4 regions of the Pseudomonas sp. SDO524_S393 genome follow, and region 2 is predicted to be linked to each of the others. Evidence: predicted binding sites of a transcription regulator. Region 2 holds the regulator's gene; each other region holds the start of a gene.
The links. The regulator FliA, encoded in region 2, starts transcription of late flagellar genes. The targets are predictions, from matches to a motif close to CTAAAGTTTNNNNNNNNNNNGCCGNTAA.
Positions count from the first base shown of each region.

Region 1: a site for FliA is predicted at 3,871-3,898, ahead of flgM (flagellar biosynthesis anti-sigma factor FlgM). Genes of this name have one in related genera too.
Region 3: a site for FliA is predicted at 5,088-5,115, ahead of ACW9IB_RS06055 (methyl-accepting chemotaxis protein). Genes of this name have one in related genera too.
Region 4: a site for FliA is predicted at 3,983-4,010, ahead of ACW9IB_RS11725 (flagellar protein MotY). Genes of this name have one in related genera too.

Region 1 covers NZ_JBSVVZ010000024.1:44,256-51,942, reverse strand. Annotated here, with positions in the region: gene ACW9IB_RS13120 (hypothetical protein) at 1-5, opposite strand, end outside; tRNA gene ACW9IB_RS13115 (tRNA-Arg) at 332-408, shown strand; gene ACW9IB_RS13110 (MFS transporter) at 695-2,080, shown strand; gene ACW9IB_RS13105 (flagellar brake protein) at 2,145-2,894, opposite strand; gene ACW9IB_RS13100 (flagella synthesis protein FlgN) at 2,991-3,461, opposite strand; gene flgM (flagellar biosynthesis anti-sigma factor FlgM) at 3,510-3,833, opposite strand; gene flgA (flagellar basal body P-ring formation chaperone FlgA) at 3,976-4,740, opposite strand; gene ACW9IB_RS13085 (chemotaxis protein CheV) at 4,831-5,763, shown strand; gene cheR (protein-glutamate O-methyltransferase CheR) at 5,808-6,635, shown strand; gene flgB (flagellar basal body rod protein FlgB) at 6,961-7,368, shown strand; gene flgC (flagellar basal body rod protein FlgC) at 7,372-7,687, shown strand, end outside.
Region 2 covers NZ_JBSVVZ010000043.1:39,092-46,778, reverse strand. Annotated here, with positions in the region: gene ACW9IB_RS18985 (chemotaxis protein CheA) at 1-871, opposite strand, end outside; gene ACW9IB_RS18980 (protein phosphatase CheZ) at 1,148-1,936, opposite strand; gene ACW9IB_RS18975 (chemotaxis response regulator CheY) at 1,955-2,329, opposite strand; gene fliA (RNA polymerase sigma factor FliA) at 2,500-3,240, opposite strand; gene fleN (flagellar synthesis regulator FleN) at 3,237-4,070, opposite strand; gene flhF (flagellar biosynthesis protein FlhF) at 4,175-5,491, opposite strand; gene flhA (flagellar biosynthesis protein FlhA) at 5,504-7,618, opposite strand.
Region 3 covers NZ_JBSVVZ010000008.1:95,763-103,449, forward strand. Annotated here, with positions in the region: gene ACW9IB_RS06035 (sensor histidine kinase) at 1-172, shown strand, start outside; gene ACW9IB_RS06040 (methyl-accepting chemotaxis protein) at 306-2,453, opposite strand; gene ACW9IB_RS06045 (Na+/H+ antiporter family protein) at 2,695-4,014, shown strand; gene ACW9IB_RS06050 (N-acetylmuramoyl-L-alanine amidase) at 4,200-5,030, shown strand; gene ACW9IB_RS06055 (methyl-accepting chemotaxis protein) at 5,150-6,829, shown strand; gene ACW9IB_RS06060 (RraA family protein) at 6,932-7,615, shown strand; gene ACW9IB_RS06065 (RraA family protein) at 7,612-7,687, shown strand, end outside.
Region 4 covers NZ_JBSVVZ010000021.1:29,449-37,135, reverse strand. Annotated here, with positions in the region: gene nth (endonuclease III) at 1-79, shown strand, start outside; gene ACW9IB_RS11740 (PA3496 family putative envelope integrity protein) at 187-372, shown strand; gene ACW9IB_RS11735 (response regulator) at 443-1,075, opposite strand; gene ACW9IB_RS11730 (argininosuccinate synthase) at 1,664-2,881, opposite strand; gene ACW9IB_RS11725 (flagellar protein MotY) at 3,011-3,919, opposite strand; gene pyrC (dihydroorotase) at 4,076-5,122, shown strand; gene rnt (ribonuclease T) at 5,119-5,790, shown strand; gene ACW9IB_RS11710 (peroxiredoxin C) at 5,855-6,457, opposite strand; gene ACW9IB_RS11705 (bacterioferritin-associated ferredoxin) at 6,702-6,920, shown strand; gene bfr (bacterioferritin) at 7,122-7,592, shown strand; gene grxD (Grx4 family monothiol glutaredoxin) at 7,662-7,687, opposite strand, start outside.

The sequences.
Region 1 (7,687 bases), on a different contig from region 2:
TTCATGATCGAATTCTCCGCAGGCGGCGTTGCCGGATTGAGGTTGCAGGAGAAATATTGCAGATGCCGTGCCAAGACTTTATACAAATAAAATCAACGAGTTAAGTCTATTTTTGAGACAAGGTGGGTTGCAATTTGCAATACCTTGATTTTGCGGGAGTGCATTTTGCACGATCGCACCAAGCGCCCGGAATTGCTGGGTAAAACGGGGGGGACCTGGACAAGGATCGGCCTACATTCAAAAAGCCTACGGACGACATGACAAAACCCACCCTGGCCGTTAACATGCACGCCGTCCGTCGCCGCGCCCTCTGGCCCGATGGCTGTCATTTGTCCCAGTAGCTCAATTGGATAGAGCATCCCCCTCCTAAGGGGAAGGTTGGCCGTTCGAACCGGCCCTGGGACACCATCTTCAAAGCCCCGCGCAGAATATTCTGGCGGGGCTTTTTTGTGTCTGGCAGGTCTTTTCCGGCGTGGGTCGAACCTTGCCGCTTATCGAGGTTCACAGAAGAAGTCGCGCGTATTTATCGCCGCGATGTACCTCGCGTGCCGTTCGGCGACGTCTGAGCGGTAGCCAATCGTTTTACGCAAAATAATCTCCGGAAACAGCGCCTGCCGCCTGTCCGGATCCGGCCACCCCGGACTATCATGCCGATAGCCCTGACCCTCACTGCAAGGAGCCGCTCGGAACGCCGATGCGCCAGATCTGGAAATCTTTTCGAGCCCTTTATTTCGCCTCCTTGATGATGCTGATCGGCTCCGGCCTGCTCAGTACCTACCTGGCCTTGCGACTGGCGGCCGATCACGTCGACAGCTTGTGGGTGGGTGCGCTGATGGCGGCCAACTATTTCGGCCTGGTGCTGGGCGGCAAGATCGGGCACCGCTTGATTGCCCGGGTCGGGCATATCCGTGCCTATGCCACCTGTGCAGGGATTGTCGGTGCCGCGGTGCTTGGGCATGGACTGATCAACTGGCTGCCCGCCTGGATTGTGCTGCGGACGATTGTTGGTCTGGGGATGATGTGCCAGTACATGGTCATTGAAAGCTGGCTCAATGAGCAGGCGGATGCCAAGCAGCGTGGCGTGGTGTTCAGCGGTTACATGATCGCGTCCTACCTGGGGCTGGTGCTGGGTCAGCTGATCCTGGTGATGCACCCCCAGTTGGGGCTCGAATTGCTGATGCTGGTAGCCGTGTGTTTTGCCTTGTGCCTGGTACCGGTAGCCATGACCCGACGCATTCACCCGGCGCCGTTGCATCCGGCGCCGATGGAGCCGCGCTTCTTTATCAAGCGGGTGCCGCAGTCGCTGAGCACGGTGTTGGGGGCCGGGGTGATCGTGGGTTCGTTTTACGGTCTGGCGCCGCTCTATGCCGCCCAGCAGGGCCTGTCAACGGAACAGGTCGGTCTGTTCATGGGATGCTGTATTTTTGCCGGGCTGTTGGTGCAATGGCCGTTGGGGTGGCTGTCGGACCGCTATGACCGGGCCTTGCTGATTCGCAGCTTCGCGCTCTGCCTGGCGGTGGCGGCGCTGCCGTTGGCGGTGCTGAACAAGGTGCCGCTGGAGGTGCTGTTCGTGGCGGGCTTCGTGTGTTCGCTGGTGCAGTTCTGTCTCTATCCACTGGCCGTGGCGTTTTCCAACGACCATGTGGAAGGCGACCGCCGAGTGTCGCTGACGGCCATGCTGCTGGTGACCTACGGTGTGGGCGCCAGCGTGGGGCCGCTGTTGGCGGGTGTGGCGATGAAGCTCTTCGGCAGCCACATGCTGTACGCATTTTTCAGCTTGTGCGCCTTGATTCTGGTGTGGCGTATCCGACCGAAGGCGGTCACCAACCTGCATCAGGTCGATGATGCGCCGCTGCACCACGTGGCGATGCCTGACAGCATGTCCAGTTCGCCGCTGGTGGCGTGCCTCGATCCGCGGGTGGATGAAGCCGTGGTGCAAGAACAGATGCAGACCACTGTTGCGGACCCTGTGCCGGAAACCGAACCGGAGCCTGAGGTGCAAGAGCCGGTAGCGGACACGCCGCCCCAGCATCCGGACCCGGATGACCATCCCCATGACCTGAGCAGGGCGCGCCCCTGAATGCAAAAACGGGCAGATCCCATCAGGATCTGCCCGTTTTTTTTGGAGTCGGTATTTCCAGCGTTTAGAAATCGTCGTCCTTGTCGAAGCGCCGTGCTTCACGTTGCAACTGATACACAAAACGTTCGACCTGGCGCTGTACCAGACCGCTCATGTTGTGAAAGCGCACACCGGCAAAGGTGGTGTTGATCTTCTCTTCGAAGTGCAGGTAACGCAGCTCCACCGAAGTGGTCATGCTGCCAAAGGGCAGGGCGGCGATAAAGCGGTCATAGACCTGGCCCAGTTGCAGGCGCTCGGAGATATCGCCTTCAAAGCGCAATTTGCAGCCGGTAGCGGAGATATCCAGCAGCTTGCCGTTGATCGGTGCCTTGAGTTTTTCGCCGCCCAGTTCGATGTTCACCAGTTGGGCCAGCTTCAGGGCGGCGCGGAAGGCATTGCGGCGCTGATGGTAGACCACTTCGTCGGGCATGCTGCCGGTGTAGATGCGGTGGCCATCCTTTTCGCTGATGCTCAGGCTGCCGTTGCTTTCCCAGGCGACGCGTACACCCTCATGGAAACCTTCGATGCGAAAGGGTTCGCCGTTCTCGAGGTAGCGTTCACCATCGCGGGGGATCATTTCGTCCAGGGCCAGCGTCTTGCTGTCCCGGTCAACATCCACCAGGTAGCTCTGGAAGCGCTGGCTGCGTTCGTGGAAGGTGATGATCAGCGGATCATGACTTTCTTGCAGCATCCGCAAGGTGCCGGCGATTTCCAGAGGCGTGGTGAGGACCTTGGGTGGCTGCGGAGCATCTTCCGCATTAAGGGCGTTGAACACGGTTCTTCCATCTCCAGACAAAATACGACTACACGCAAGGGCCATCATTTTGCCAGTATGTGGCGCGCCTTGGATAGGTCGCGCTGCAAACGGGCGTCACGCTTGGCTGCGGGTGCTTGGCTTGACCAGGCGTGAGGTGGAACCCTGGGCGTTGTATAGCGCCGGTGGCTCTCCGCCGTGGAGTATACGCAATTGGTTGGCGGTCGTGGCTTGCTGGAGCTGGATCGACTGACCGTTGAGCAGGTTGGTTTCCTGGCACTGGCCGAGCAACGCGTTGAGTGCCTTGCTCTGGGACAGCAACTGATCGCCGACCGAGGAATGACTGGCCAATTGCGCGAGACCTTCATGGTCAGCGGGCAGGCCAAGGCTGATAAGGATTTCGCTGCGTTTTTTACCGTGCTGTTCCAGCAGGATAATCAGCGATTGCTTGCGCGCCAGAATTTCTTCCAGCAACTGCATGTCCCGGCCGAACAGGGCCACGGATTCTTCCTTGAGCAGCTCGAGCAACTGTTGCGTCGGCGCCAGATCATCAATGATCAGTTGAAGCAGGTTTTCGTCGTGGTGCATGGCAGGCCTTGGGTTTTAAGCGTCCAAAATCCCGGCGCAGGCCAGTGCCTAGCGCTCGGCTTCGAAATTAAGCAGCTTGCTGGCTACACGGTTGCTGTCGACTTGATAGCTGCCATCGGCGATTGCCTGTTTCAATTCGGCCACGCGGGCTTTATTGACAACTGGCTGGTCGCGCAGCGAGTCAGTGACCTTCTGCAACTGCTGAGCCTCGTTGCTCAAGTGTACGGATTCCCCGCTTTGGCTGGCGCTGGCCTGTTCCGCCTTGGCGGGCAGGACCGGGGCCTTGGCATCTACGCTGTCCTTGGCACCGTTGGTGCGCGTATTGCCGGGCAATGCCGGGGTGTTATTCAAACGACTGAAATCGATGACCATGATAAAAAAACCTCTGGGTATTTGGACGCTTGCCATGTTTTCGGCCATACCCGGACAAACTTTAGGCACGAATGACAATAAACCTGCACAGGCCGACATCCCTGGCACAGTGTAGGAAAAGCTGGCGTCCGACACCAGTGATCTATAGTGCCACCTCCACTTGGCCAGGGGCCATCACTCGCGCCTTGATCACGCGGTTGGAGTTCAGGTTCTTGATGCGGATCTGTTCACCCATCCCGCCGTTGGACAGGGCTTCACCGGGCATCTTCACGTTGAGCGCACCGCTGCTGGCGGAAATCACCACCTGGTCGCCCTTGCGGATCACTTCGGCCTGTTCCAGATGCACCAGCGTCACGACCTGGTCGGTGACCATCGGCCGAGTGAGCTTTTGGCCGACGGCCTGGTCCAGTGATGTCAGGTAGCCCTGGTTGATCAGGCCGATGTCGCGCTCGCGCAAGGCCACATCCTCGAAGCCGATGATGCCGGTGCGTTTCAGTGGCCGGGTTACCACGACGACATCGCGGAACAGTTTGACCTGAGCCGGCACGAATACCGTCCACGGCGAAGCGCCGTCGCAACGCACCCTGACCGTCACGCGTCCGATGGGTTGGGCCGGGCTTTCCAGGGTGGCTGTCAATTCCTTGTCGCACATCGGCATGCGCAGGCGCGGGTCCAACTGGTTGACCTGGATTTCATAACGCCCGGGTGTCTGGGTGGTGGCCAGATAATCTTCTACAGTGAATTCAAGAAAGCCCTGCGTGACGCCGATAAGCAGATCAGGCAAGGTGACGTTGTCTGCGCGGGCCGTGAGGCTGGTCCCCAGGGCGAGCAGCGCCGCAGAGACGCAGAGTGATCTGCGGATCCGTGGAAGGCGAAGGCGTCGGGAAACTGTCGTTTTGATATCCATGACCAACAAATAGCAAAGCTCGTGCCGTTTAGTATGGGGGGCACGCTGCCCTGTCGGTATGGCCCAAGGTTTCAGCGTAGGAGTGAAGGCATGGCAGGTGTAATGGATTCAGTAAACCAGCGCACACAGCTGGTGGGGCAGAATCGCCTGGAGTTGCTGTTGTTTCGCCTCGATGGCAAGCAGCTTTATGGCATCAACGTGTTCAAAGTGCGGGAAGTGCTGCAATGTCCCAAGCTGACGATCTTGCCCAAATCCAGTCCGGTGGTGTGCGGTGTGGCCAATATACGTGGCGCGACCATCCCGATTCTTGACCTGGCCATGGCTACCGGCTCCTCCGGTCTGCAAGACCGCGAGAGCCCGTTTGTCATCATTACCGAGTACAACACCAAGACCCAGGGGTTTCTGGTGGGGTCGGTGGAACGCATCGTCAACATGAACTGGGAAGAGATCCATCCACCACCCAAGGGCACTGGTCGCGACCACTACCTCACGGCGGTGACGCGGGTCGACAACCAGTTGGTGGAAATCATCGACGTGGAGAAAATCCTCGCCGAAGTGGCGCCCACGTCGGAATCGATTTCCGTGGGCGTGGTGGATGCCGAAACCGCGCACAAAGCCATTTCCCTGCGGGTGTTGACCGTGGACGACTCATCGGTGGCGCGCAAGCAGGTGACCCGTTGCCTGCAAACGGTCGGCGTCGAAGTGGTGGCCCTCAATGACGGTCGCCAGGCCCTGGATTACCTGCGCAAGTTGGTGGATGAGGGGAAAAAGCCGGAAGAAGAATTCCTGATGATGATTTCCGACATCGAGATGCCGGAAATGGACGGCTACACCCTGACGGCCGAGATACGCAATGATCCGCGCATGCAAAAATTGCATATCATCCTGCATACTTCGTTGTCGGGCGTCTTCAACCAGGCGATGGTCAAGAAGGTCGGTGCCGATGACTTTTTGGCCAAGTTCCGTCCCGACGACCTCGCATCCCGGGTAGTCGACCGGATCAAGGCAGCAGATCACGGCTAGGGGAGCTTCCCCTGGCGGTCACATGATTTTTAGAGGCGGTATCATTGTCTACGGGTAATTTGGATTTCGAACAGTTCCGGGTCTTCCTGGAAAAAGCCTGTGGCATATTGCTTGGTGAAAACAAGCAATACCTGGTATCCAGCCGTCTCAACAAGCTGATGGAGCAGCAGGGCATCAAGTCCCTGGGTGAGTTGGTCCAGCGGATCCAGGGGCAGCCGCGCAGCGGGCTCAAGGAAATGGTGGTCGATGCCATGACCACCAACGAAACCCTGTGGTTTCGCGATACCTACCCTTTTGAAGTGCTCAAGAGCAAGGTGCTGCCCGAGGCCATCAAGGCCAGTCCTGGTCAGCGCCTGCGCATCTGGTCGGCGGCCTGCTCTTCGGGGCAGGAGCCGTACTCGATTTCGATGTCCATCGATGAGTTCGAGCGGACCAACATGGGCCAATTGAAGGCCGGTGCGCAAATCGTTGCCACTGACCTGTCCGGCACCATGCTCACCAACTGCAAAACCGGCGAATATGACAGCCTGGCCCTGGGCCGCGGGTTGTCCCAGGAACGCTTGCAGCGCTACTTCGACCCGAAGGGGGCCGGGCGCTGGGCGGTCAAGGCGCCGATCAAGAACCGTGTGGAATTCCGCTCGTTCAATCTGCTGGATAGCTACGCCAGCCTCGGCAAGTTCGACATGGTGTTCTGCCGCAACGTGCTGATCTACTTTTCGGCCGAAGTGAAGAAAGACATCCTGCTGCGCATCCATGGCACCCTCAAGCGCGGTGGCTACCTGTTCCTCGGGGCTTCCGAGGCGTTGAACGGCTTGCCGGATCATTACCAGATGGTGCAATGCAGTCCGGGGATCATCTACCAGGCCAAGTAAGGTCTGTTCGCTCGAACCATTGGGAGTCAGGCTTGTGTGGGAGCTGGCTTGCCTGCGATAGCATCACCGCGGTCTGACTGAAAACCGGGGTGCCTGCATCGCAGGCAAGCCAGCTCCCACATTTGTTAGGCGGCAACCCTTCCGAAAGCGGCAAACCCCGTTGCCGCTTTACTGGCACCGCGCGGAAACCGCTTGCCGCTTTTCTGGCATTGCCGCCCGGCAATACTTCCCACAAGGCCCGGAAATACGGGTTATCTAAAGATTGGCATACACCTTGCTATAACCCTGCTAACGAAAAGCAGGTCAGCCCTTGAAGGTTTCCGCCATGAGCATCAGCTTCGATAAAGCGCTCGGTATCCACGAACAAGCCCTGGGCTTTCGCGCCCAGCGTGCCGAAGTCCTGGCCAACAACATTGCCAACGCCGACACCCCGAACTACAAGGCTCGGGACCTGGATTTCTCTGCCGTGCTCGCTGCACAGCAGGACAAGACCAAGAACGGCACCTTCGCCTTGAACGTGACCAATACCCGTCACATCGAAGCGCAGGGCCTGGGCAATGGCGACGAGTCGCTGTTGTATCGCACGCCGATGCAGCCATCGATCGACCAGAACACCGTCGATGCGCAACTGGAGCAATCGGCCTACGCCGAGAACTCGGTGAACTTCCAGGCCAGCTTCACCCTGCTCAACAGCAAATTCAAAGGGCTGATGTCAGCCCTGCGTGGAGAGTAAGCCATGTCCCTGTCCAGTGTTTTCAATATTGCCGGTAGTGGCATGAGCGCGCAGACCACGCGCCTGAACACCGTCGCCAGTAACATCGCCAACGCCGAGACCGTGTCTTCGAGCATTGACCAGACCTACCGCGCCCGCCATCCGGTGTTCGCCACCATGTTCCAGGCCGGCCAGAACGGCGGCAGCGATTCGCTGTTCCAGAGCCAGGACGCCGCAGGCCAGGGCGTACAGGTACTCGGTGTGGTTGAGGACGACAGCAATCTCGAAGCGCGCTACGAACCCAATCACCCCGCCGCGAACGAAAAGGGCTATGTGTACT
Region 2 (7,687 bases):
ACTTGCCCTTGCCGTGCAGCTCATCCAGCAGGGACTCGAACTCCTGATCACTGATCAGGCCATCGTCCGCAGGCGCTGCCGGCGCAGCAGCCGGTGCCGCCGCCGTGGCAGCGACCGCCGGCAGTGCATCGGCCGCAAAGGTGCCTTTGCCGTGCAACTGGTCCAGCAAGGCTTCGAATTCGTCGTCGGTAATGTCGGTGCTCGCCGTGGCGGCAGGCGCCGGCGGTTCCACCGCAGCCGGTGCCACTGCATCGGCGGCGAATTGGCCTTTGCCGTGCAATTGATCAAGCAGGGATTCGAACTCGGCGTCGGTGATATCTTCGCTGGCGGGCGCAGCCACCGGCGCCGCCGGCGCTTCAGCTTCGGCCTTGACCGCACTGAGGGAGTTGAGCAGTTGTTCGAACTCGCTGTCGGTCACATCCGGCTCAGGCGCGGCCACAGGCTCGGGCGCCGCTTCAGCCACCGGCGCCGCCGACGGATCGGCCGGTTCGGCGTAGCGCGCCAGGGCGGCCAGCAGTTCCGGGGTGGCGGGAGTAATCGGCGCGCGTTCGCGCACTTGGCCGAACATGCCATTGACGGCGTCCAGCGCTTCGAGAATTACGTCCATCAATTCCGAGTCGACGTGACGCTCACCCTTGCGCAGGATGTCGAACACGTTCTCGGCGATGTGGCAGCACTCCACCAGCTCATGGAGCTGGAGGAAGCCGGCGCCCCCTTTTACAGTGTGAAAACCGCGAAAAATTGCATTGAGCAGGTTCGCATCATCCGGTCGGCTTTCCAGCTCGACCAGTTGCTCGGACAACTGCTCCAAAATTTCGCCGGCCTCTACCAGGAAATCCTGAAGGATCTCTTCATCGGCGCCGAAGCTCATGTGGGTGCTCCTTTAGGTCCTGATAGCGGCAAATGACGGATCGCGTTGGAGCTGTGAGCGGGCCAGGCAAGGCGCGGAACGCGGGCAAGGGTTGTTTCCTTGCCAAGTTCCGCAACGCAGCATGGCGCGCTCACAGCTCCAACCCGGAGGGCCGGGCCCCGCAAGGCGCAAGCCGTCGTTATTCGTCGTTCATTTGGAAAAACCAAACCTCTCTCCTCATGCCTAGCCTTGCGCCTTGCGGGGCCCGGCGCGACCGTCATTTGCCGCTATCAGGACCTAAAAGCCTAAACTGGATAACAGGTCATCGACATCATCCTGACCCGATACAACGTCTTCACGTTTATCGGCATGAATCTGCGGACCTTCACCCTTGGCGAGATGTTTTTGTGGATCTTTTTCCGAGAGGATCGCTGCGCGGTCATGTTCGATCCCCGCGAAACGGTCGACCTGGCCGGCCATGAGCACCAATTTGAGCAAGTTGCTTTCCACTTCGGTGACCAGTTGGGTCACGCGCTTGATCACCTGACCGGTGAGGTCCTGGTAATCCTGGGCCAGCAGAATGTCATTGAGGTTGCTGGAAACCGTACGGTTTTCCTGCTCGCTGCGTGACAGGAACGCTTCAATCCGACGGGCCAACTCGCGGAACTCTTCCGCCCCGACTTCGCGGCGCATGAAGCGGCCCCAGTCAGCGCTGAGGGCCTGGGCTTCGCTGGCCATGCCGCTGACCAGGGGCGTGGCGTTTTCCACCAGGTCCATGGTGCGATTGGCCGCCGCCTCGGTCAGCCTGACCACATAGGACAGGCGCTCGGTGGCATCGGTAATCTGCGAAATCTCTTCAGCCTGGGGCATGTGCGGGTCAATGTGGAAATTGACGATCGCACTGTGCAGCTCGCGCGTGAGCTTGCCCACTTCCTGGTACAGGCCACGGTCACGGGTCTGGTTGAGCTCATGGATCAACTGCACCGCATCGCCGAACTGACCTTTTTCAAGGCTCTCGACCAACTGGTGAGCATGTTTTTTCAGGGTCGACTCGAAGTCTCCCTGTGACGTTTCGTTATGCTCCATAGCTCCCCCGTGGCAGCATCAGTTACCGATGCGTTCGAAGATTTTTTCGATCTTCTCTTTCAGCGCCAATGCGGTGAATGGTTTGACCACGTAACCGTTTACCCCGGCCTGGGCGGCTTCGATGATCTGTTCACGCTTGGCTTCGGCGGTCACCATCAGCACGGGAAGGCTGCGCAGTTTTTCGTCGGCGCGCACGTGGCGCAGCAGATCGATGCCGGTCATGCCTGGCATGTTCCAGTCGGTTACCAGAAAGTCGATGCTCCCGCTGTTGAGGATCGGAATCGCCGTAATGCCGTCATCCGCCTCGACCGTGTTTGTGAACCCCAGGTCACGCAACAGGTTTTTTATGATCCGCCGCATCGTTGAAAAGTCATCAACGATGAGGATTTTCATGTTCTTGTCCAATTCGACCTCCAAGCAGTCTTAAACGCGCCCAGCACCTGGACGCGCCATTTCAATCAACAGGCATTACACAAAAAGGACTGCCGGTGGCACCACGGGTCGGTTCCGCAAAGGTCAACGCCCCTCACGGCCTCGTCTGCAGTGCTCCCCAACACTGCCTGTCAGCGCGCTCGCCACTCTCCCAGACGCCCCCGCAAACGGGCGGCGCACTGGCTATGCAACTGGCTGACCCGCGATTCGCTGACCCCCAGGACCTCACCGATTTCCTTGAGGTTCAGCTCTTCGTCGTAGTACAGCGCCAACACCAGCCGCTCACGCTCCGGCAAATTGGCAATCGCGTCCGCCAGCGCGCCCTGGAAGCGTTCGTCTTCAAGGTCGCGCGACGGCTCAAGATGAGCACTCGCGCCGTCCTCGTGCAGCCCTTCGTGTTCGCCGTCCTGCAACAGGTCGTCGAAACTGAACAGGCGGCTGCCCAAGGTATCGTTCAAAATCCCGTAGTAATCGTCGAGACTCAATTGGAGTTCGGCAGCAACTTCATGATCTTTAGCGTCACGGCCGGTTTTTGCTTCAATTGCGCGAATTGCATCACTGACCATGCGCGTATTGCGGTGCACCGAACGCGGCGCCCAATCGCCCTTGCGCACTTCATCGAGCATCGCGCCACGGATGCGAATACCCGCATAGGTCTCGAAACTCGCACCCTTGCTCGCGTCGTATTTGGTCGACACTTCGAGCAGGCCGATCATGCCCGCCTGGATCAGGTCTTCGACCTGGACGCTGGCAGGCAGGCGCGCCAGCAAGTGGTAGGCGATACGCTTGACCAGCGGCGCATAGCGCTCGATCAACTCGCCTTGGCTGTCACGGGCAGACTTCTTGTACGCGTTGTAGCCAGTCGCTGTCATAGCACGGGTCCTGCGCTCGTCTGATGCACCAATCGCTCGACGAAAAACTCCAGATGCCCGCGCGGGTTGGCAGGCAACGGCCAGGTATCGACCTTCTGGGCAATCGCCTTGAACGCCAGCGCGCACTTGGAGCGGGGAAACGCTTCGTAGACTGCACGCTGCTTCTGCACAGCCTTGCGCACACACTCGTCGTAGGGCACAGCGCCGACGTATTGTAGGGCGACATCGAGAAAGCGGTCCGTGACCTTGGTCAATTTGGCGAACAGGTTGCGACCTTCCTGCGGGCTCTGGGCCATGTTGGCGAGCACACGGAAGCGGTTCATGCCGTAGTCACGGTTGAGCAGTTTGATCAGGGCGTAGGCGTCGGTGATCGAAGTGGGCTCATCGCACACCACCAGCAACACTTCCTGGGCGGCGCGCACGAAGCTGACCACGGACTCGCCGATCCCGGCAGCGGTGTCGATCACCAGCACATCCAGGTTGTCACCGATATCGCTGAACGCCTGGATCAGGCCGGCATGCTGCGCCGGACTCAGGTGCACCATGCTCTGGGTGCCGGAGGCCGCCGGCACGATACGAATGCCGCCTGGGCCCTGGAGCAGCACATCGCGCAGCTCGCAGCGCCCTTCGATCACATCGGCAAGGGTGTGTTTGGGCGTCAGTCCCAGCAGAACGTCGACGTTCGCCAGCCCCAGGTCAGCGTCCAGCAGCATGACGCGACGGCCAAGCTCTGCCAGCGCCAGGGACAAATTCACTGACACGTTAGTTTTCCCGACGCCACCTTTGCCGCCGGTCACCGCGATCACCTGTACGGGATGCATGCTGCCCATTTTATTTCTTTACCTTGTCTTGCTTAGACGCAGGCTACATGGCTTGGCCGCGTGAATCGCTTGCAGACCATCGATGTAGATACATTGCACTGTGTTCATAGTGCTCAGCCCACCCGTTTGGCCGGGCTGTGGTACAGATCAGCGAACATGTCGGCCATCGCTTCCTCGCTAGGCTCATCTTGCATTTGTACGCTGACGGCACGGCTGACCAACTGATGACGGCGCGGCAGATGCAGATCATCCGGGATCCGCGGCCCGTCGGTCAGGTAGGCGACCGGTAGTTCATGGCTGATGGCCAGGCTCAACACCTCGCCCAGGCTCGCGGTTTCATCGAGCTTGGTGAGGATGCAACCGGCCAGGCCGCAACGCTTGTAGCTGTGATAAGCAGCGGTAAGTACCTGTTTTTGACTGGTGGTTGCAAGCACCAGGTAATTTTTCGACTTGATGCCACGCCCGGCCAGGCTTTCCAGTTGCATGCGCAATGCCGGATCGCTGGCTTGCAGGCCGGCGGTGTCGATCAGCACCACGCGCTTGCGCAGCAGCGGGTCGAGGGCATTGGCCAGGGACTGGCCCGGGTCGACATGGGTCACCGGCACATTGAGAATGCGCCCCAGGGTCTTGAGCTGTTCCTGCGCACCGATACGGTAGCTGTCCATGCTCACCAGCGCGATATTCTGCGCGCCGTACTTGAGCACATAACGGGCGGCCAGCTTGGCCAGGGTGGTGGTCTTGCCCATGCCGGCCGGGCCGACCATGGCGATCACGCCGCCCTCTTCGAGGGGTTCGATTTCCGGGGTGACGATCATCCGCGCCAGATGGGCCAGCAGCATGCGCCAGGCCTGGCGGGGCTCTTCGATTTCGGTGGTCAGCGCCAGCAGGTCGCGGGACAACGGGCCGGACAAGCCGATGCGTTGCAGGCGGCGCCACAGGTTGGCCTGTTGCGGTTTGCTGCCTTGCAATTGGGTCCAGGCCAGCGAGCCCAGTTGCACTTCCAGCAGCTCGCGCAGGCCGTTGAGTTCAAAGCGCATCGAGTCGAACACACGCGGGTCCACCGTCGGCGCGGGGGCAGGCGCGGCGGGACGCGGCGGCTCTTTGAAAGTCGGTTCCACCAGCGGCTCGGCAGCAGTCAGCGGCAGGCCGGCGAACAGCTGGCGATTGGTGGTCGCGTCGCTGTCGCCACGCATGCTCAACTCGGCCTGGGCCGAAACGATGCGCGAAGCGGTCTTGCGCAACTCGTCTTCGAGTTCCATGTTCGGCACACGCGGCGCCAGGGCCTGGGGGGTGTAATCCAGGGCAGCCGTCAGCTCCACACCGCCGGCAATACGACGGTTACCGATGATCGCGGCATCAGCGCCCAGCTCATCACGCACCAGTTTCATGGCCTGGCGCATATCGGCGGCGAAAAAACGCTTAACTTGCATAACCCACTACCCTCAGCCGTTGGGCCCTACTGTCGCGACGATAGTCACTTGCTTGTTGTCAGGAATTTCCTGATAAGCCAAAACGTGCAAATTCGGTACTGCCAGACGCCCAAACCGCGACAACATCGCCCGGACGGGGCCCGCCACCAGCAGAATCACCGGTTGGCCCTGCATTTCCTGGCGTTGCGCGGCGTCGATCAACGAACGCTGCAGCTTCTCGGCCATGCTTGGCTCCAGCAGAACGCCCTCTTCCTGGCCTTGTCCTGCCTTCTGGATACTATTGAGCAATATTTGTTCCAACCTGGGTTCCAGGGTGATCACAGGCAGCTCGGAGTCAAGCCCTACAATGCTTTGCACGATTGCGCGGGACAAGCCGACACGCACCGCCGCCACCAGAGCGGCAGTATCTTGACTCTTGGCGGCATTGTTGGCGATGGCCTCAGCAATGCTGCGAATGTCGCGTACCGGCACCTGTTCGGCCAGCAAGGCTTGCAGCACCTTGAGCAACTGCGACAGCGTGAGCACGCCCGGCACCAGCTCTTCGGCGAGTTTTGGCGAGGCTTTGCCGAGCAAGCCCATCAATTGCTGGACTTCCTCGTGGCCGATCAGCTCGTGGGAGTGCTTGTAGAGAATCTGGTTGAGGTGCGTGGCCACCACGGTACTGGCGTCCACCACGGTGTAACCCAGGGACTGCGCCTGGCTGCGCTGGCTGATTTCGATCCAGACCGCGTCCAGGCCAAAAGCCGGATCTTTGGCGGTAATGCCGTTCAGGCTGCCGAACACCTGGCCCGGGTTGATCGCCAGCTCGCGGTCCGGGTAGATCTCGGCTTCGGCCAGGATCACCCCCATCAGGGTCAGGCGATAGGCGCTGGGGGCCAGGTCGAGGTTGTCGCGAATGTGCACGGTGGGCATCAGGAAGCCCAGGTCCTGCGACAATTTCTTGCGCACCCCCTTGATCCTCGCGAGCAATTGGCCGCCCTGGTTGCGGTCCACCAGCGGAATCAGGCGATAGCCCACTTCCAGACCGATCATGTCGATCGGGGTTACGTCGTCCCAGCCCAACTCCTTGGTTTCCTGGGCGCGGGCCGGCGACGGCAGCAGTTCCTGCTGGCGCGCAACCTCTTGCATGGCCTTGACCTTGATCGCGTGCTGCTTCTTCCAGAACAGGTAAGCGGCGCCGCCGGCCAACGCGGCCATGGTGAGGAACGATACGTGGGGCATGCCCGGCACGATGCCCATGATTGCCATGATGCCGGCGGCGACGGCCAGCGCCTTGGGCGATGCGAACATCTGCCGGCTGATCTGCTTGCCCATGTCTTCGGAGCCCGAAGCACGGGTCACCATGATCGCCGCCGCTGTCGATAACAACAGTGATGGCAATTGCGCCACTAAACCGTCACCGATGGTCAGCAAGGCGTACACCTTGCCCGCATCGCCGAAGGTCATGCCGTGCTGGAAGATACCGACCGCCATGCCGCCGATCAGGTTGATGAACAGAATCAACAGACCGGCAATGGCGTCACCGCGCACGAATTTGCTGGCACCGTCCATGGAACCGTAGAACTCGGCTTCCTGGGCCACTTCCGCGCGACGGGCCTTGGCCTGGTTCTGGTCGATAAGGCCAGCGTTGAGGTCGGCGTCGATTGCCATCTGCTTGCCGGGCATCGCATCGAGGGTAAACCGCGCGCTCACCTCGGAGATCCGCCCGGCACCCTTGGTCACCACGACGAAGTTGATGATCATCAGGATGGCGAACACCACGATACCGACCACGTAGTTGCCGCCGATCACCACCTCACCGAAGGCCTGGATCACCTTGCCGGCGGCGGCGTGGCCGTCCTGGCCGTGGAGCATGACCACGCGGGTGGACGCCACGTTCAGCGCCAGACGCAGCAGGGTCGCCACCAGAAGGATCGTGGGGAATACCGCAAAGTCCAGCGGCCGCAGGGCGTACACACACACCAGCAGCACCACGACAGACAGGGCAATGTTGAACGTGAAGAATACGTCCAGCAGGAACGGCGGCATCGGCAACATCATCATTGCCAGCATGACCAGCAACAACAGCGGCACACCCAGATTGCCCCGCGAGAGGTCAGTCAGGGTGCCACGGGCCGTGCTGAGCATTTGAGAACGTTCCACCGGTATTCCTCGTGTCCTTGAAGCAAACTTTTGACGCCGAGAGGCGTCCTGGAG
Region 3 (7,687 bases), on a different contig from region 2:
CCAGCGCGACCAGGTATTCAGCCGGGGGACGCGCCTGGACGAACAGATCGACGGGCACGGCCTGGGGTTGGGCATCGTGCGCGATATCGTCGAGGTGTGGGGCGGCGTGTTGCAGTTGCAGGAAAGTGAACTGGGCGGCCTCAAGGTGTTGATCGAATTGCCCAAGCGTTAGAAGCCCTTCGTATGTCGGGAACATTCCTTTTGTGGTGAGCAAGCTCGTCCTGCTCACCACAACGAGTCCATCTTCCTCAACCGGCCGCCCCACCCGGAGCAGGCCCGTTTCCACAGGGGTTGCATTTCAACCTTCAAACCCTGAACTGGTCCATCAACCCTTGCTGTTGATTGGCCAGGCTGTTCAATGCCTGGCTCACCCGCGCCGATTCGTTTGCCTGCCCGGACAGTGATTCGGTTACATCGCGAATCGTCGCCACATTGTTGTTGATCTCTTCGGCCACCGCGCTCTGTTCTTCGGCGGCACTGGCGATTTGCAGGTTCATGTCGCTGATCACCGTGACGGCATCGCCGATCTGGCGCAGCGCGGTCACGGCCTGGCCGACCTGTTCGACGCTGCCCTGGGCCTGGCGATAGCTGTTGCCCATGGCGTCGACCACCTCTTCGGTGCCGCTTTGCAGTTGCTCGATCACCAGACGGGTTTCTTCCACCGATTCCTGGGTGCGCCGCGCCAGGTTGCGCACTTCGTCGGCCACCACCGCGAAGCCGCGTCCGGCCTCACCGGCGCGAGCGGCTTCGATGGCGGCGTTGAGGGCCAGCAGGTTGGTCTGTTCGGCAATGCCGCGAATCACTTCCAGCACCGAACCGATCTTCTCGCTGTTGCCGGCCAGGCCTTCGACCTGAGCCATGGCAGTGCTCATGTCGGCTGCCAGATGCCCGATGTTGGTGGTGGTGCGGTCGATCACGGTCAAGCCATCCCGGGTGGCCCGGTCGGCATCCCGCGCCGCCTGGGCGGCCTGGGCCGCGCTGCGGGCCACGTCCTGGGCGGTGGCGCTCATTTCATGGGAGGCCGTGGCCACTTGGTCGACCTGGCGGTATTGCTGCTCCATGCCGGCGCTGGTTTCAGTGGCGATCGCGGCAGACTGGTCGGCCGTGCCACGGGCGTCCTGCACCGAGCGTTTTACCTGGGCGATGATCGGTTGCAGTTTGTCGAGGAAACGGTTGAACCAGCCGGCCAACTGGCCCAGTTCATCCCGCTTGTCGTAGGCCAGGCGGCGGGTGAGGTCGCCTTCGCCGCTGGCGATGTCTTCGAGCATGCGCGCCACGCCGAGGATCGGCCGGGTCACGCTGCGCGCCATCAACCACACCAGGATCAGGCCGACCACGGCTGCCAGCAGCCCCAGGCTCAGTTCGAGCAACGTACCACGGGTATTGTCGGCGTCCAGCTGCGCCTTGAGCGCTTCGGCCGGGCCCACCAGCACCTGCTCGGGTACATCGAGCAACACACCCCAGGCCTTGCCTTCGGGAATCGGTGTGAAAGGCGCCAGCACCTTGAGCTGATGGTCCGTGCGCAGGCTGCGGATTTGTGTGCTGCCGGCCAGGGCACTGATCAGTTGTGCGCCGCTGACGCTGTCGACCTGGTCCAGGCGCTGGCTGAGCTTGCCGGCATCCGCGCTGTAGCCGGCGAGCAGACCGGTGGGGCTGAGGATGCTGACCTGGGTCTGGCCGTCGTAGAGTTTCTGGCTGGCCTGTTGGCTTACGGCCTGCAGGCTATTGAGGTTGATGTCCACCGACAGCGATGCGATGACTTTGCCGTTGGCCTTGAGCGGAAACACGATGCTGGTCATCAGTACGTTCTGCCCGTCGATCACATAAAAATACGGTTCGATCACGCACGGTTTGAGGGTGCTGCGTGGGCAGGTGAACCAGGCATTGGCCGGTTCGCCGCTGGGGCCGATGCGGGTGTCGGCCATGTCGCTTTCCGGCAGCGCCATCGATGTGAGTGTGCCCGGCGTCGGTTGCGACCAGTACAGGGCAAAGCGGCCCTTGTCGTTGCTGCCCAGCTCTGGCTGATGGGCGAACAGTTCATCCTTGCCGTCCAGCGCATTGGCTTCGAACACCAGCGACAAGCCCAGCAGGTCGGGGTTGGCCTGCAATGCGGCTTTTACCTGACGGGTCAGGTCTTCGCGCGTGTCGAAGGCGTCGAGGAAGCGTTTTTCTGCCTGTTCGCGCAGGAACAGCACCTGCCGGGCAAAACCGTGACCGTACTGGTAGGCATCCATGAACTGGCGACGAATACCCAACGCCTGCACTTCACCCTGGGCCTCGATGCGCGCCTGGGCGGCTTCGTCGAGCATCAACATGCTGGACGCCTTGACCTGCTCCGAACTGTGATCCATGCGATACAGCGACAACCCCACCAAAAGGGTCACGATTCCCAGCAGGCACAGGCCGGCGAGCAGGGTGATTTTCCATTGAATGGACAGCTGTCTGAGGGACATCGAGGAACATCCTTAACCTGAAAACACAGAGAGCCCCTGTATCGGCCGTACTGGATCTTTCTTTATTCAAACGTTCAATTTAAACCTGAAAACGGCGCCGTTTTTTGACATGCGCCCGTGCCTGTTGCAAAGTGCGCGCCCTCTAACAAGACCTCCTTCATGCCTGCACGCTGGCTGCCACGCCCTGGCCGTCGGGCGCGGGTGTGCCTGTCTTTTATGTTTTTTGCTTGAGGTAACCATGATTAACGCAGTCATTGCCGCGGTTGGCACCATGCTGGTACTCAGCCTGTCCCGCGTGCATGTGGTCATCGCCATCATTGTCGGCGCGCTGGTGGGCGGCCTGACCGGTGGCCTGGGCATCGAGGCCACGCTCAAGGCTTTCAATGGTGGGTTGGGCGGCGGCGCCACTGTGGCGTTGTCCTACGCATTACTCGGCGCTTTCGCGGTGGCCATTGCCAAGTCCGGTCTGGCCCACGCGTTGGCCGACAAGGCACTGCTGCTGGTGGATCGCCAGGAAGCCACCGGGGGAGGCCACGTCAAATGGCTGTTGATCGGCCTGTTGTGGGCCGTGGCGATTGCCTCACAGAACATTCTGCCGATCCATATCGCGTTCATCCCGTTGCTGGTGCCGCCGCTGTTGTATGTGCTGACCAAGCTGCAACTGGATCGGCGCCTGATCGCCTGTGTGATGACGTTCGGCCTGATCACGCCCTACATGTTCCTGCCGGTGGGTTTCGGCAATATCTTCCTCAACCAGATCCTGCTGGCCAACGTGGCCAAGAGCGGCGTGGACGTCAGCCAGGTGAACGTCACCCATGCCATGGGCCTGCCGGCACTGGGCATGGTGGTGGGGCTGCTGGTGGCGGTGTTTGTCAGTTATCGCAAGAAGCGCGTGTATGACCTGGGGAAAATCGAGCGGGTCGAACAAGTGGCGGTGCAGTACAACCCGCTGACCCTGCTGGTGGCCGGTCTGGCGATTGCCTCGGCGTTCATCATTCAGCTGTGGCTGGACTCGATGATCATCGGTGCCCTGGCCGGCTTCCTGATCTTCTCGGTGTCAGGCATCGTGCGCTGGCGCGAGACCGACGACCTGTTCACTGAAGGCATGAAGATGATGGCGATGATCGGCTTCATCATGATCGCCTCGTCGGGCTTTGCCGAAGTGCTCAAGGCCACCGGCGACGTGCGTTCGCTGGTGGAGGCCTCGGCGGCTTTCATCGGCCATAGCCGTGGGATCGGCGCATTGTTGATGCTGCTGGTGGGCTTACTGGTGACCATGGGCATCGGTTCGTCGTTTTCCACGGTGCCGATCCTGGCGGCGATCTTCGTGCCGTTGTGTGTGCAACTGGGCTTCAGTCCGCTGGCCATCGTGTGCATCGTCGGCACTGCCGGTGCCCTGGGCGATGCCGGTTCGCCCGCATCGGATTCCACCCTCGGCCCCACCTCGGGCCTGAATATCGACGGCCAGCACCACCACATCTGGGACACCGTGGTGCCGACGTTTCTGCACTACAACCTCCCGCTGCTGGCCTTCGGCTGGTTGGCGGCGATGATTTTTTAACCGACTTGCCCGGCACGTCCGTCGTGATCGTTCGGCGATGACGGTTTGTGCCGCCGCCTTGTCGGAAGAAATTGGAGCTTTTGCAGGGAATTTCTGAAACTGGCCTGCATTCAATAGGGGGAGAAAGTTGGGTGGTTGATGTCCTTTATATTTCGGCGCTTCTCACCCGACGTTGAGCTACTCCGATGAAAAAATCCGCTCTTTTCTTAGCCATTTTGTTGATGACAGGCTGCGTCACGGCGTCGAAAAACCTGATTGAAAAAAACGGCTACGCCATCGATACCACACACACTTCCCCGAACCAGAACGAGCGGGTTCGCTATTTAGTGCTGCATTACACGGTCTTCAACGACAAAAACTCCCTTGCGGCGCTAACCAACGGTACCGCCAGCGCTCATTATCTCGCCTACAGCCATCCACCCACACACCACAAACTACCGGTAGCCGTACAGTTGGTGCCGGAGGAGAAACGGGCCTGGCATGCCGGCGTCAGTCAATGGGGAAATCGTGTCAATCTCAATGACACCTCCATCGGCATCGAAATTGTCAACGCTGGCTTTATTGAAGGTCCGACCGGACCAGTGTGGTTCCCCTATACGGACGCGCAGTTGGAGTTGGTCAAGCGCCTCGCGGCGGATGTGATCAAGCGTTACGCCATCGAGCCACAAAACGTTGTGGGTCACAGTGACATTGCCCCTCTGCGTAAATCCGACCCTGGGCCGCTGTTTCCCTGGCAGGCTCTCTCCGAACAAGGTATCGGCGCATGGCCAGACGCAGCGACGGTACACAAACATCTGGCCGGACGTCCTGAATCCCGATCGGTGGAAGTGAACGTTGTGCAACGAGCGCTTGCCGCGTATGGCTACACGATTCCCCAAACCGGCCTGCTGGACGAGGAAACCCGGCAAGTCATACGGGCGTTCCAGATGCATTTTCGGCCTGCGGATATCTCGGGTATCCCCGACGCCGAGACCGAGGCGATTGCATTGGCCCTGGTGGAAAAGTATTACCCCTGAAGACCGAGGCTTCCCGAGAATGAACAGCCGGCTCGTTTGCCATAGGTCGTTTGAACCCTACAGAAACCCTGCAATTGGCCGTTAACCTCTTATGCCGCAACTAATAAGAGAGAAAAGCCATGCGTCTGAGCCTGAAGGCCAAAGTCCTGTCCCTCGCCGTTGTGCCGGTGTTGCTGTTTGCCCTGGTGATCAGCCTGACCACGGTGTGGATCCTGCGCGAGCAAGCCCATAACGAGGTGGAGGAAACCCGCCAGCGTCTGCTCAACGACGCCAAGGCTACCCTGCAAAGTTATGTGGAAGTGGCCATGAGTACCATCAAGCCGCTGTATGACGCCGCCGCCCCTGGCGACACGGCGGCGCGGGCCCAGGTGGTCAAGCTGTTGTCGAACACCAGCTACGGCAAGGACGGCTACTTCTTCGGCTACGACTCCGAGACCATCCGTCTGTTCAAGGGCAACAGCCCGGACGGCGTCGGCAAGAGCTTCAAGGACAATCGCGACCCCAACGGCGTGTACGTCAACCGCGACCTGGTCAAGGTCGGCAAGGACGGCACCCACTACCTGCAATACAGCTCGACCCAGCCGGGCCAGACCGAACTGGTGCCCAAGCTCGGGTACACCGAATACCTGCCCAAGTGGGACATGGTGATTGGTACCTCGGTGAACCTCGATGGCATCGAAGCCCAGGTGGCGGTGGTGGAGGCCAAGGTCGAGAAGCGCATGGAAGGCGTGTTGCTGAGCATCCTCGGTGTGGCCGTGGTAGTGCTGCTGGTGATTGCCGCCGTGGGCATGGTGGTGGCCAATACCATTTTGCGTCCGCTGAATCTGATGAAAGCCAACCTCGATGACATCGCCGCCGGCGAAGGCGACCTGACCCGCCGCCTGGCCATCACCAGTCAGGACGAACTGGGCGATCTGGCGGGTGCGTTCAACCGTTTTGTCGACAAGATCCACGGCCTGGTGCGCCAGATCACCGAAATGACCGCCCAGCTTACCGGGCTGGTCAGCCAGGTGTCCGAGCAGGCCCAGCGTTCCGAACAGGCCATGGAGCGTCAGCGCCACGAGACCGACCAGGTGGCCACCGCGATCAACCAGATGTCTTCCGCCGCCCATGAAGTCGCGCGCAGCGCCCAGGGCGCCGCCGTGGCCGCGCAACAGACCGACACCGAAGGCCAGGCCGCCAAGCGCGTGGTGGACGGCAGCATCGCGCAGATCCATGCGCTGGTGAACGATATCCGCAGCAGCGGCGTGTCCCTCGATAGCCTGCAACAGGACGTCTCGTCGATTGTCAGCGTACTGGGGGTGATCCGCTCGATCGCCGAACAGACCAACCTGTTGGCGCTCAACGCGGCCATCGAGGCGGCTCGGGCAGGGGAGGCGGGCCGTGGGTTCGCGGTGGTGGCCGACGAAGTTCGCGCCCTGGCCAGCCGGACCCAAAGCAGCACCCAGGAAATCCAGGGCATGATCGACCGCCTGCAAAAAGGCACCGAGGCCGCTGTGGACGCCATGCGCCGCTCCAGCGATGCCGGCGACGGTACCTCGGTCCGGGCCAACGAAGCCGGGGTCTCGCTGGACACCATGGCGCAACTGATCGGCACCATCAATTCGATGAACGCGCAGATCGCCAGCGCCGCCGAGGAGCAGACCGCCGTGGCCGAAGAGATCAACCGCAGTGTGCACCAGATCGCCGTCGCGGTGGACAGCGTGGCGGATGAAACCCAGTTGGGCGCCCAGACCTCCCGCAGCCTGTCGGACCTGGGCCAACGGCTGGGGCAACTGGTGGGTCAATTCCGCATCTGATGCGTCATAGGTCAAACATATGGTTGCCTAACGTTAATACGAATATACCTATCGCACCCCCTCGGTAAGACTTGAGCCCCAACCACAACAGGGGCTCAAGTCATGTCGCTTCCCAACCTCCCACTATCCAATCTGCTTCAGCGCCTGGCTGAACTCGATACCAACACGGTGTCCGATGCGCTGGACTTCCTGCAACTGCCCGGTGCCGCCGTGGGCATTCGCCCGCTGTGGGATTGCCCCAAAGTGGTGGGCCGGGCCAGCACGGTCAAGCTTGCCCGCAAAAGCGATGCCGCCCCGGGCGTGCACCTGATTTCCCCGGTGATCGACGCCATCACCACGGATGACCGTGTGCTGGTGATCGCCGGTGGTATCGACGGGGTGTCCTGCTGGGGCGATATCATCGCCAATGCCGCCGTCGCCAAGGGCATCCGCGGTTCGGTGATCGACGGGTTCAGCCGTGATATCGACGGCAGCGCCGCCATCGGCTACCCGGTGTATGGCCGTGGCGTGACCATGGTCAGCGCGCGCAACCGCGTGGTGCAGGTGGACTCAGGCGTCACGATCAGCGTGGCGGGCGTCGAGGTGTCGCAAGACGACTACGTGATCGCCGACCGCTGCGGCACGGTGTTCATTCCTGCTGCCGTGATCGAACAGGTGCTCGACCTGGGCGAGCGCATCGCCGCGCGAGAAGCCGCCATGGTCGACGCCGTACGCAGCGGCCGTTCGGTGGCCGAGGTGATGCACGACCGCCAATTCGATGCCATCCGCGTGGAGCCTGCCCGATGAACCTTGAAGACCGGCAACTCGTCGCCCTGTTCGAAGGGCTCGACACCCCCGGCGTTTCCGACGCCATGGACA
Region 4 (7,687 bases), on a different contig from region 2:
CCAGGCGCGCAAGCCGCGCTGCGGGAGCTGTCGCATCGAAGACCTGTGCGAATTCAAGGAAAAGACTTCCGACGATTGAGTGTTTATTGTTTTTTTCGATCCATCGATTGAAAAAATCTTTTTTACCCGTTCATGGATTATCGTTATAAGGAGCGCCAACGGCAGTCTTAGCCTGGAGTTAACCTTATGAGCACTGGCAAAGAACAACTGGATGTAGAAGACGACCTGGTTAGCGAGTCGGAGGACGACGGGGCGGAAGCGCCTGTGGTGGAGGTAGCCAAGACCAATCTCAGCAAACGTCGCACCATCGACAATCTCCTGGAAGAACGACGTTTGCAAAAACAGCTGGCGGATTACGACTTCGATCTCTGACAAGATCGCCGGCAAGCAGAAGCCTCCCTGACGGAGGCTTTTTTCTGCCCGAAGGCTTGCGCTGTTCGGCCTAGACCAGGCCGTTACGCTGGGCCAGTTCGATAAGGTCTACCAAAGAGCGGGCATTGAGCTTGAGCAGCAGGCGAGTCTTGTAGGTACTGACAGTCTTGTTGCTGAGAAACATACCGTCGGCAATCTCCTTGTTGGTCCTGCCGCGTGCCAGTTGCTGCAGCACCATCATTTCCCGGCCCGACAGGCGCTCGACCATTTCCGCTTCACTGGCATTCCCCAGGGTAGACCGTACAGAGTTGAGCGCCTGGTTGGGGAAGTAGCTGTAGCCCGACAAGACTGCCTTGATCGCACTCAGCAACTCTGTCAGATCCTGTTGTTTGCATACATAGCCAGCAGCTCCCGCCTGCATGCAGCGCATGGAGAAATGACCAGGGGCCTGGGATGTCAGCACCAACACCTTGAACGGAGCCGGCTGCTTGGTGGAAGACAGCCGGCAAATGACTTCCAGCCCGTCGAGTTTGGGAATTCCAATATCCAATATGACAATGTCCGGCATATGTTCCCGTGCAAGCTGCAACGCATCGACACCGTTATCAGTCTCGGCAACGACCTCATAACCATGACGCTCCATTAGCATACGCACAGCAAGACGAATGACGGGATGATCATCCACGATCAGCACTTTATTCATGAGGAAAGTCCAATTTCGCTGTTCGAATTATTTAGAGCAAGCACAATAGCCTAGTCGTTTCTCCGTTGGCATAGCGTCCCCCCCCGAGCAACAGTAAGCAGAGACCCAACCCACATCGATATCGGAATTACCTTACAAAAAATCGCTAAGCCGGATGTATCAGCCTCTATTGAAGCTTTCAGAACTTTCCGGGGCCTTACATATTTTGAGTGAAATATCCCCCCTGAAAGGCATACAGGGTAAACATTGCGCACATCAGTTTCAGCAAATGCCCCTTGCACGAAGGAAAACAAGTGGAAGAAAGGCGAAAAAGATCCGATTTTTTTAGTTCCATTCAACATATTTATTTACACCCAAAATCCCTACAGATTCTTTAACCCCTACACATCAAACTCCGCTCAGTGAGTGAAATTTCTGTAGGACATAGTTCCTGCAAATGTGTAAAAAAACATTCCCCCGTCAAATAACCATAACCACTTAAAAGCACAAGAACGATTTAAATTAAACACCCATAAACATGGGTAAAAATCAGCGCCAAAAAAAATGGCCCCTTAAACAGGAGCCATTTTTCCATGACGTGCTTGAAACTCAGAACAACGAGCGACCCTTGTTGGCCGCAATGCGCATACGCAATGCATTCAACTTGATAAAGCCTGCAGCATCCGCCTGGTTGTAGGCACCGCCATCTTCTTCGAAGGTGGCAATGTTGGCATCGAACAGCGACTCATCGGACTTGCGACCGGTCACGATCACATTGCCCTTGTACAGCTTCAGGCGCACCACACCGTTCACGTGAACCTGAGAGGCGTCGATCATTTGTTGCAGCATCAGACGCTCAGGGCTCCACCAGTAGCCGGTGTAGATCAGGCTGGCGTACTTGGGCATCAGCTCGTCTTTGAGGTGAGCGACTTCGCGATCCAGGGTGATGGACTCGATGGCGCGGTGAGCGCGCAGCATGATGGTGCCGCCTGGGGTTTCGTAGCAACCACGGGACTTCATGCCCACGTAACGGTTCTCGACGATGTCGAGACGGCCGATGCCGTGTTCACCGCCAATGCGATTCAGGGTCGCCAACACCGTGGCCGGGGTCATTTCAACGCCGTCCAGCGCGACGATGTCGCCGTTGCGGTAGGTCAACTCCAAGTATTGCGGCTTGTCAGGCGCGTTCTCCGGGGAGACGGTCCAACGCCACATGTCTTCCTCGTGCTCGGTCCAGGTGTCTTCCAGCACACCGCCTTCATAGGAGATGTGCAGCAGGTTGGCATCCATCGAGTAAGGGGACTTCTTCTTGCCATGACGTTCGATCGGGATAGCGTGCTTTTCGGCGTAATCCATCAGCTTTTCACGGGACAGCAGGTCCCATTCACGCCAAGGAGCAATTACTTTCACGCCAGGCTTGAGGGCGTAGGCGCCCAGCTCGAAACGCACCTGGTCGTTGCCCTTGCCGGTAGCGCCATGGGAAATGGCGTCAGCGCCGGTTTCGTTGGCGATTTCGATCAGACGCTTGGCGATCAGCGGACGTGCGATGGAGGTACCCAGCAGGTACTCGCCTTCGTAGACGGTGTTGGCGCGAAACATCGGGAAAACGAAATCGCGGACGAACTCTTCGCGCAGGTCGTCAATGTAGATCTCCTTCACGCCCATGGCTTGCGCCTTGGCACGTGCAGGTTCGACCTCTTCGCCCTGACCCAGGTCAGCGGTGAAGGTCACCACTTCACAGTTATAAGTATCCTGCAGCCACTTGAGGATCACCGAAGTGTCCAGGCCGCCGGAATACGCGAGAACGACCTTGTTTACGTCGGCCATGCCATCACTCCACGGGGTTGTACGGAAAGGCGTCGATTCTACCGACCAAAACCGTGAAATTACAGGGGCGCGACAGCAAATGAAGATAAAGCGACAGATTATGTCGAACGGGCGACCCAGAACCGCACTTTATGACGTGGCGGCCGGGTTCGCCGGTGCAGTTGCCTGGGGGGCCGGCTTTTCGGGCGCCGCCACACGTTCGAGCTGAATGTTCACGCGGCGGTTCCTGGCGCGGTTAGCGGCATTGGTGTTGGGCACCAATGGGTAGCTTTCCCCGTGGAAACGCACGGTGATCTGGGATTCCGGAATGCCGTTGGCCTTGAAGTAATCCACTACGGCCAGCGCGCGGCGACGCGAGACGTCGCGGTTGGTCAGGCGATTGCCGCTGTTGTCGGAATGCCCATTGAGCTCGATATGGTTGACTGTGGGGTCCGCCTTCATGAACGCGAGGATCACCGCCAGCTTCTGCTTGGCGGCCGCATCCAGCTCAATACCACCACCCGGGAAGCCGACTTCTGTCTGCTTGACCTGATCGTAGTTCATCGGTAACAGCTTGGCGGTGCACACCTGATAGTCGTTGTAAGCCTTGTTGAATTTCACCGGCAGCAGACGAATCTCCGAGTATCCGCCCTCACGCCCGTAATGCCGCACGGTCGGGCTGCGCCCTTCAAGCAAACCACTGAACAGGCGCCCGGCCTGGGCCTGGGAACTGTTAAACAGTACATCGCCACTACCGGCGCGCACGGCGCCGAGATTGATGTCCCCCCGGCCCGGCTGCCACGGTGCGGCGGCGGCCAGCAAAGTGGCCGAGCCTGCCCCAAGCGCACCGTTGTAGGCTTTGAGACGAAATGTGGCCTGCTCTCCGGCCCGGCGCACGAACTCGCCCGAGCCGAAATCGGTGATCGGCTGAGTCAGACGGCACTCGAACTGGTCGCCTTCCACCTTCCACTCGATGTTCTCCAGACGCGTCTGGAACGTGAGGGCCATCGCAGGCAGGCTGGCGAACACACTGAGCAGGGCTAGATAATGCTGGCGCACGGGAGGCTCCACTGGTTTCTACAACACTTCAAAGCGTCATACATCGTTAAGGCATACCCAGGGATATCGGTCGCATCCGGCAAAACTTGATAGCGAGTGCCTGCAAGAGTCTTTTCCGGTAGCATTCCCACCAGATTGACCCGCCTGGAATCCCCAATGTCCGACCGCCTGACCCTGCTGCGTCCCGACGACTGGCATATTCATCTTCGCGATGGTGCTGCGTTGCCCCACACCGTTGCCGATGTAGCGCGCACGTTTGGCCGCGCCATCATCATGCCTAACCTGGTACCTCCGGTGCGTAATGCCGCCGAAGCCGACGCCTATCGCCAGCGTATCTTCGCTGCACGGCCGGCCGGCAGCCGCTTCGAGCCGCTGATGGTGCTCTACCTGACCGACCGCACCCAGCCTGAAGACATTCGCCAGGCCAAGGCCACCGGTTTCGTGCATGCCGCCAAGCTGTACCCGGCCGGCGCGACCACCAACTCCGATTCCGGCGTGACCAGTATCGACAAGATCCTGCCAGCCATCGAAGCCATGGCCGAAGTGGGCATGCCGCTGCTGATCCACGGTGAAGTCACCCGTGGCGATGTGGATGTGTTCGATCGCGAGAAGATCTTCATCGATGAACACATGCGCCGCGTGGTCGAGCTGTTCCCGACCCTCAAGGTCGTGTTCGAGCACATTACCACCGCGGATGCCGTGCAGTTCGTCACCGAGGCCTCGGCCAACGTTGGCGCGAGCATCACCGCACATCACTTGCTGTACAACCGCAACCACATGCTGGTGGGTGGGATACGACCGCACTTCTATTGCCTGCCGATCCTCAAGCGCAACACCCACCAGGTAGCGTTGCTGGACGCAGCCACCAGCGGCAGCCCGAAGTTTTTCCTCGGTACCGACTCCGCTCCACACGCCCAACATGCAAAGGAAGCCGCGTGTGGCTGTGCGGGTTGCTACACGGCGTATGCGGCAATCGAGCTGTATGCAGAAGCGTTCGAGCAACGCAATGCCCTCGACAAGCTCGAAGGTTTTGCCAGCCTCAATGGTCCACGGTTCTATGGACTGCCGGTAAATACCGACCGTATCACCCTGGTTCGTGAAGACTGGACCGCCCCCGCCAGCCTGCCGTTTGGCGAGTTGACCGTCATCCCGCTGCGCGCCGGTGAAACACTGCGCTGGCGCCTGCTGGAGGAAAGCAAGTGAGTGAAGACTTTTACGATGACGAACAAGAGCACGGTGGCGGTAGTTCCCGTCACCCGATGGCCGAGCGGTTTCGCGGCTATCTGCCGGTGGTCATCGACGTAGAGACCGGAGGTTTCAACAGCGCGACCGATGCACTGCTGGAAATCGCCGCCACTACCATCGGCATGGATGAACAGGGTTTTGTGTTCCCGGAACACACCCACTTCTTCCGCGTCGAGCCGTTCGAAGGGGCGAATATCGAAGCCGCCGCGCTGGAGTTCACCGGGATCAAGCTCGATCACCCACTGCGTATGGCGGTGAGTGAAGAAGCAGCGCTCACCGACATTTTTCGCGGCGTGCGCAAGGCCTTGAAAGCCAATGGCTGCAAACGCGCGATTCTGGTGGGCCACAACAGCAGTTTCGACCTGGGCTTCCTGAATGCCGCCGTGGCGCGGCTGGACATGAAGCGCAACCCGTTCCACCCGTTCTCCAGCTTCGATACCGCCACCCTCGCCGGCCTGGCTTATGGCCAGACCGTGCTGGCAAAAGCGTGCCAGGCAGCCGGCATCGACTTTGACGGTCGTGAGGCCCACTCGGCTCGCTACGACACCGAGAAGACAGCCGAGCTGTTCTGCGGCATCGTCAACCGCTGGAAAGACATGGGCGGCTGGGAAGATTACAACGACTGAAGTCATTTCCCGCGCATAAAAAAACCGGCCTGCTTAGGCCGGTTTTTTTTGCATTGAACCTGGCTTACAGCTTGCCAGCGTTCTCGCTCAGGTAAGCAGCAACGCCTTCTGGCGAAGCGTTCATGCCTTTGTCGCCTTTTTTCCAGTTGGCTGGGCAGACTTCGCCGTGCTCCTCGTGGAATTGCAGGGCGTCAACCAGGCGGATCAGCTCTTCCATGTTACGGCCCAGCGGCAGGTCGTTAACGATCTGGGAGCGAACGACGCCTTTGTCGTCGATCAGGAACGCGCCACGGAAAGCCACGCCGCCTTCGGACTCAACGTCGTAGGCCTTGGCAATGTCGTGCTTCAGGTCGGCAGCCATGGTGTATTTGACTTTGCCGATGCCGCCATCATTGATGGCAGTGTTGCGCCAGGCGTTGTGGGTGAAATGGGAGTCGATGGAAACCGCTACCACTTCAACGTTGCGCGCCTTGAAATCGTCCATGCGGTGGTCCAGAGCGATCAGCTCCGAAGGGCAGACGAAGGTGAAGTCCAGCGGGTAGAAGAACACCAGGCCGTATTTGCCTTTGATGGCTTCAGACAGTTTGAAGCTGTCAACGATTTCGCCATTGCCGAGGACTGCGGGTACGTCGAAATCCGGGGCTTGTTTGCCGACGAGTACGCTCATTGGATATCTCCTGATGTGAGGGTGACGATTGAAGTAAAAGGATCGCTTCCAAGCCTGCCTCAAATAAACGACAGCCCTGTGACGCAATCACGCTTCGTGAAGACCGACCATCATACACTGAAAAAACCGTTCGTCAGCGCGCCAGGGGCGCAAGTGCAAGGGTCGAGATTCTACTTTGACAATCATTCTCGTTAACATTAAGATCCATCGCACTGAAGCCTCAAACCCGCGATGGTTCTCCCCTATGTATGTGTGCCTCTGTACTGGCGTGACCGACGGACAAATCCGCGAAGCGATCTATGAAGGTTGCTGCAGCTACAAGGAAGTGCGTGAAACCACCGGCGTTGCCAGCCAATGTGGCAAATGTGCTTGCCTCGCCAAGCAAGTGGTACGGGAAACCCTGACTCAGCTGCAGACAGCTCAGGCCGCGCTCCCCTATTCAGCAGAATTTACACACGCGTGAATCAGCGTGTTTTGAAGAACCGGACTTAGTGTCCGGTTTTTTTATGTCTGCAATTCAATTAGTTAGCGTCAAGACGCGGAACACAAACATTCTTATTCCGATTAATTTTCATTTATTATTCAATAACTTAGGTTTGACACTAAGGTTTTCGCCGCTCAAACTCCGCCTTATACACAGCTATTACAGGGCAGGACCCCAGTCATGAAAGGCGACATCTCAGTCATCCAGCAACTCAACAAAATCCTTGCCAATGAACTGGTCGCGATCAATCAGTACTTTCTGCATGCCCGCATGTACGACGATTGGGGCCTGGAAAAGCTGGGCAAGCGTGAATACAAGGAATCCATCAAGGCCATGAAGGACGCAGATGCGTTGATCAAGCGGATTCTGTTCCTGGAAGGTCTGCCGAACGTGCAGGACCTGGGCAAGCTGAACATCGGCGAACACACCCAGGAGATGATCAGCAGCGACCTGAAGTTCGAACACAAGAGCCACAGCGACCTCAAGGCTGCCATCGCACATTGCGAAACCAAGGGTGACTTCGGTAGCCGTGAATTGTTGGAAGACATCCTGGAAGACCAGGAAGAACACATCGATTGGCTGGAAACCCAACTGGGCCTGATCAACAAAGTCAGCCTGGAAAACTACCTGCAATCGCAGATGGGCGAATAAACCCTCGGCGCGCAGGTACAAAAAAGCCCCGCTCTCCTTCGAGAAGCGGGGCTTTTTACTATGCGCGGATCAGGCGTTGCTCTTCGCTGCCGCGT